One region of the Paenibacillus sp. 2TAB19 genome, then DNA from elsewhere that is predicted to be linked to it. Evidence: predicted binding sites of a transcription regulator. Region 1 holds the regulator's gene; the other holds the start of a gene.
The links. The regulator Rex, encoded in region 1, represses fermentation and respiration genes when NADH is low (regulators of the CRP and FNR family bind a similar motif). The targets are predictions, from matches to a motif close to TTGTGAAATATTTCACAA.
Positions count from the first base shown of each region.

Region 2: the regulator Rex is predicted to act here: its motif matches at 1,466-1,483, upstream of AB4Z33_RS22195 (DUF1641 domain-containing protein).

Region 1 is NZ_JBFRGE010000053.1:33,893-37,042, reverse strand. Features, by position in the region: gene dinG (ATP-dependent DNA helicase DinG) at 1-1,012, shown strand, start outside; gene AB4Z33_RS21380 (redox-sensing transcriptional repressor Rex) at 1,009-1,665, shown strand; gene AB4Z33_RS21375 (amidohydrolase) at 1,646-2,956, shown strand; gene AB4Z33_RS21370 (cell wall elongation regulator TseB-like domain-containing protein) at 2,956-3,150, shown strand, end outside.
Region 2 is NZ_JBFRGE010000058.1:22,998-26,147, forward strand. Features, by position in the region: gene AB4Z33_RS22190 (NAD(P)/FAD-dependent oxidoreductase) at 1-914, opposite strand, end outside; gene AB4Z33_RS22195 (DUF1641 domain-containing protein) at 945-1,376, opposite strand; gene AB4Z33_RS22200 (glycosyltransferase) at 1,775-2,425, shown strand; gene AB4Z33_RS22205 (MGMT family protein) at 2,525-2,857, shown strand; gene AB4Z33_RS22210 (glutathione peroxidase) at 3,003-3,150, shown strand, end outside.

The DNA of each region.
Region 1 (3,150 bases):
AGATGAATTGCATATTTTCATCAAGCTGGAGCAGGCAGCGTCAGTATTCTGGATTGAGGCGAGCAGCGCCTATCGTTATCGTTCGGTTCATTTGTATGCAGCACCGGTAGATGTGAGCGAGCAGCTTCAGAAATATTTCTTCGATGTCAAAGACAGCATTGTCATGACTTCGGCTACCTTATCGGTACAGAAGTCGTTCCAATACGCGGCCGAACAGCTAGGACTTACAGGGTACGAGGAGCAAGGCCGGCTTAAGACCGTACAATTGCCGTCGCCGTTCAATTATCGGGAGCAGGCGCTCGTCGTCATCCCACGCAACTTCCCGGTATTGAAAGGCTCCTATGTGGATCAAGCCTACTTAGATATGTTGACGGAATCATTGGCGGCATCGGCGAAGGAAACGAAGGGAAGAATGCTTGTATTATTCACATCGTATAAGATGCTGAAGCAAGTGTATGAGCCGCTTAAGGAGCGTTTGTCTGAGTCCGGCATACAAGTGCTCGGCCAAGGCATCGACAGCGGCAACCGGACGAAGCTGACGAGACGTTTCCGGCAGCAGCCCGAATCGGTTCTGCTTGGGACGAGCAGCTTCTGGGAAGGGGTAGATATTCCCGGGGAAGCGCTCATCTGTCTAGCCATTGTACGCTTGCCGTTCCAGCCGCCTAACCATCCGCTTGCGGAGGCTAAGTCAGAGCTGCTGCTCAGGCAGAAGCAAAATCCGTTCATGAAGCTGTCCATACCGCAAGCCGTCATCCGATTCAAGCAAGGATTCGGAAGGCTCGTGCGAACATCGCAAGACAAAGGCATTGTCATCATCTACGATACGCGGATCATCGATGCGTATTACGGCAAGCATTTCCTGTATTCCTTACCAGGCCCGAAGATCGAGACGATGCATACGGAGCAAATGGTGCTGCGCATGCGAGAGTGGCTAAGCAGCAGCGTAAGTGCAACAGATAAGAAGGATTCGAATGAGCAAAAAACAGCGATATCAGAGGAGGAGAAAGGTTGAAGCAGACGAAAATATCAGAAGCTGTCGTTAGACGGCTGCCTATCTATCTTCAAGTGTTGAACGAGCTGCACACTCGTGAAGTTCAAACCGTTTCATCTCAGGAATTGGGCGTTAAGCTCGACCTTAATCCTGCTCAGATTCGCAAGGATCTCGCTTATTTCGGAGAGTTCGGCCGCAAAGGGATCGGCTATGACGTTCTGTATCTCATCGAGAAAATCAGACAAATACTGAAGGTCGATCAACCGATTAACGTGGCGCTCGCCGGCGCCGGTAATCTAGGACATGCTTTATGCAATTACAATAAGTATTCCAAAGACAATATGAAAATCACAGCCGTGTTCGACGCTCATCCGAGCAAGATCGGCATGAGCATTAACAACCTGCAGGTACTGCCGATGGAAGAACTGCCGCGAATTATCGTCCAGCAAAGTATTCGAATCGGTATTATTACCGTGCCTGCCCACGAAGCGCAGAACGTCGCGAATCAATTCGTGGAAGCCGGAATCGAAGGCATATTGAACTTCGCGCCCGCCATTCTGCGCGTTCCCGAGCACATTCGGATTCACAACGCCGATTTCACGCGTGATTTGCTTAGCTTGGCCTATTATTTAGCAGGAGAAGGAGAATCAGCTAATGAGTCAACTATGGATTGAGAACGGCTTATTCGTCACGATGGATGAGAGCCGCATGACGTTTAAAGGGCATATGGTCGTAACGAATGACCGTATTACATACTTGGGGGAAGCTGCGCCTGTTGCGCCTGTAGACGTTGCGGCCGATGCGCAGAAGATCGACGGCAGCAAGCTGGCTTTTATGCCGGGATTGATTAATACGCACGGACATGCGGCAATGACGCTGTTGCGCGGATATTCGGACGATCAAAATTTGCAAGTATGGCTGCAAGAGAAGATGTGGCCGATGGAAGCGAAGTATGTCGATCAAGATACGAAGGCGGGCAGCGCACTCGCTATCGTCGAGATGCTTAAGACAGGTACGACGGCGTTCGTCGATATGTATGATCGGATGGACCAGGTCGCTATGATGGTTGAGCAATCAGGTATTCGGGGCTGCTTGACGCGCGGCGTTATCGGCTTGTGCGAGAAGGAAGTGCAAGACGCGAAGCTGGCAGAAGCGATAGCCTTTGCTCGTGATTGGAATGGTAAAGCCGACGGTAGAATTACGACGATGATATCGCCTCATGCACCCTATACATGTCCGCCTGATTATATAGAGCGATTCGTTCAAGCGGCGCATGACTATAACCTGCCTCTTCATACTCATATGTCCGAGACAATTGCTGAGGTAGAGCAAAACGTTCGCGATTATGGACTTCGTCCTGTTGAGCATTTGGACAAGCACGGCTTTTTCTCCCGGCCATCGCTTGTAGCCCATGCCGTTCATCTTAACGATGCCGAGATTGAGCTGCTAGCCGCTCGCGGCGTTGCGGTATCCCATAACCCGGTCAGCAACTTGAAGCTGGCGAGCGGCGTTGCCCGCGTGACTGATCTTCTTAAGGCTGGCGTTACCGTATCGCTTGGGACGGATAGCGTAGCGAGCAACAATAACCTGGACTTGTTTCAAGAAATTCAGCTTGCCGCTCTTCTGCACAAGGGAGTATCTGGCGATCCGACAGCTATCCCTGCGGTTGAAGCGCTTCGTATGGGAACGGTATACGGCGCCCGCTCGATCTGGCAGCAAGATCAGATTGGCGTCTTGCGTGTAGGCATGAAAGCCGACTTTATTGCGATTAATTTGGATCAGCCTCAGTTCTACCCGCTGACAGATATCGTATCGCATTTGGTTTATTCCGGCTCGGGGCGCGATGTGCAGCATGTGTGGGTAGATGGACGTCAAGTTGTTCAAAATGGTGAAAGTACATTGCTGGATGAGGAACAAATCCGCTTCGAAGCGCAAGCGAGCTTCGAGCGTTTGCTGCAAGCCTAATGCGCGCGGATACGAAGAAACGCCAGCCGATTATGACTACGCAGCGATGGATCTTTGTCATCGTCGCCGTCCTGCTCATCATCATCACGACGACAGCGATTTATTATAAGGATATCAAGTCTCCTCGCTGGTCGGATGAGAGGGAGGCGAAAGCCGACGCGATAGAAGCAGCTGAATTGACGGAAGTCGATCAA
Region 2 (3,150 bases), on a different contig from region 1:
TCGCTGCCCTCTGGGAACACAACCGCGCAGTCGCCTGCAAGGAATACGTCCGAGTGGGAAGTCGATTGAAGAGTTGGCGTAACCGTCGAACGACCGCGATCTTCTGCAAGGCCGCTGCTGCCGACAACAGGGTTGCCTTTAACGCCGCCAGTCCAGATGATTGTGTTGGATTCGATTGTATTGCCGTCCTTCAAGGATACAGCTGTTTTCGTTGCTTCCGTGATCGCTACGCCAGTGATGAACGTAACGCCGCGTTTCTCAAGGCTGGATACCGCGCGCTCGATCAACACTTTAGGGAAGATTGGCAATACGGCAGGGCCGGCTTCTACGCAATACAACGAAATATCTTTGAAGTCGATGCCTTTGCTTTTGCATACTTCAGGCAGTTTGTCAGCGAATTCGCCAACGAGCTCAACGCCAGTCAGACCGCCGCCGCCGACTACGATTGTAGCGTCAGCTTTGTTGCCGGATGCTTTGTAAGCGTCCAGACGAGCTTCAACATGCTTGCGGATACGGTTAGCATKAGCAACCGACTTCAGCACCATGCTGTTCTCTTCCAGTCCAGGAATTCCGAAGTAGTTCGTTTCGCTTCCGAGTGCAACAACAAGCGCATCGTAACCGATTACTTTGCCGCTCTCGAACTCAACGATTTTGTCGTCAGGTCTGATTTGCTTAACGGTGTCAACAACGATGTCGACGTTTTTGTCGCTAAGCAGTTTGTTAAGAGGGAGGGATACAGCATTCTCCTCAATAGTGCCGCCGGCAAGACGGTGAAGCTCCGTAATGATCTGATGAGTCGGGAAACGGTTGACAACCGTAATTGTTGCTTCCGATGCAGACAGATGTTGGCGTGCTGTTAGAGCGGAAAGAAGACCACCGTAACCGCCGCCCAAAATAAGAATATGTTTAGACATGTCCATCCTCCATTCTTTGCTTATTTGTAATTAGTTTTTGCGCTCTGCCAATACGTTCAAGAAAGCTTGAGCGAAGCGAAGCGTTTTTTGAACTTCTGGATCTTTCAGCATTTTAAGCATAGCGAATAGACCGACTGTCGAAGAAGTGTCGGCTTGCGAGCGCTCGCCAGCTTCGATAGCGGCTTGAGCGATGCCTTTGGCTTTCTCTTGCACGGGTTTCACGAATTCGCCGATACCTTGAGCGAAATCGTTGATCAATACTTTGTCAGTCGCGATGCCTTTAGCGAAGTCATAGGCAGTTGTCATTGCAGTGACCATTTCAGCTAGCTTAGGCAGGTTATCCACCAATACAGTCAGAGAGTTCTGTACCTCTGGCTGCATAAGCTGATCGAGCACGTCTAACGATTTTTTTTCTTCCGCGAGGCTTGCAGAAACCTCTTGTTGAGCAGATGGTTGTGACATTGGGGAACGTCCTCCTTTACATAGGAATGTAGGTGAGTCATGGGCTCGATGATGTCAAACGCCTCAGGCAAGGTGAGTAAGGCATGAGATTGTAACATTTTTCACATAGTAAAAGAGAAAGACTCCTTACAGGTATGTTACAAAGTAAGTCTTACTTTACCGACGGCAAGCATCGGTGAGTTTGACGAGATCGGGCATTAACTCTTTACTTCTATTCTACATCCTTTATCGGAAAAATAAAAAGCAAATTTATTGAAAGTCGAAAAAAATGTCGAAATCGTAAATAAAAACAGCAAAAAGATGGAAAAACGATCAAAAGTTTGTAGTCGCATGGAAAAGATTGATTGGGTCACACTAATCTCAGGCGTGTCGTACAACCACTTGGAGGAGATGTGTGCATGTTAAGAAAATCAGTTGTGATGACCCTATTATGTGCAGCGCTTATATTCGGAGCCGGTATACCCGGTATGAAAGCTCAAGCCGCGGAGAATAATCCAACTAAATGTCTGAGTCAGTCCGCTGCTACGCTGAAGCAAGAACTGAGAAAGCTGTGGATTGATCATGTCGTATGGACACGGTTGTATCTCGTTAGCACACTAGCTGGGGTTGGAGACCAGGAACAAGTTCTGGCAAGATTGCTTCGCAATCAGAAGGATATCGGCGACGCATTCAAGCCTTATTATGGCGAAGCTGCCGGTACGAAGTTAACGGAGCTGCTGACCGAGCATATCGTATTGGCAGGCAAGCTGCTGGATGCGCTGAAGAGCGGCAAGTCGGAGGAGGCGGCAGCGTACAACAAGCAGTGGTATAAGAATGCGGACGATATCGCGAAGTTTCTAAGCGCCGCCAATCCGAATTGGTCGTACAAGGAATTAAAAGACGATATGGAAACCCATCTGAAGCTGATCACCGAAGATGTGTCGGCAAGAATGAACAAGGATTGGAATGCAAGCGTAGCGGCATTCGATAATGGCGAGAATCATATGGCGATGTTCGGCGATAAGCTGGCGGCGGGAGTCGTGAAGCAATTCCCGGCGAAGTTCAAATAACACGTAGTTGACGCTGCACGGTGCAATCGAGTATCCTCTGCTTACAAATATAGCGCTGCCTTCAGGCAGGCAAAGAAGGCAGAGGAGCGTCATAAAGTTATGCAGCCTTTCACGCAACGGGTTATATCGATTATTCAACAAATTCCGGAAGGGCGCGTCATGACGTATGGTCAGGTAGCCGAGCTGGCGGGCAGCAGCCGGGGCGCGCGTCAAGTCGTTCGTATTCTTCACTCGATGAGCCGTGCTCATAACCTGCCATGGCATCGGGTCGTTAACGCCAAGGGCGAAGTGGCGATTCAGGATGACGAAGGACGTTTCCTGCAAATGATGAATTTACAGGAAGAGGGCGTTGAGGTGAGCGATGCAGGCAGGATCGACCTCGCTCTTTACCGCCATTCGCCGCTTGCTTGGGAGGAAGAAGAACGATTCTAGCTAAGTAAAGGGCTGACTGCCGAAGGGATTCGGACGGTCAGCCCTTTTTTGTTTTGCATGAGGTACCGATCAGGGTTGACATCAGCTTTTTGATTGTATACAATTTAATTATACAAAATCGAGAAAATCGAAGGAGCGGATGAACATGTCTATTTATAATATCGATGTAAAGACGATCAAGGGGGAGGAGCAAACGCTCGCGCCTTATAAAGGTCAAGTGCTGCTGATCGTGAACACGGCAACGAAGTGCGGTTTTGCTCCGCAATTCAAAGGGCTTCAGAAGCTCCATGACG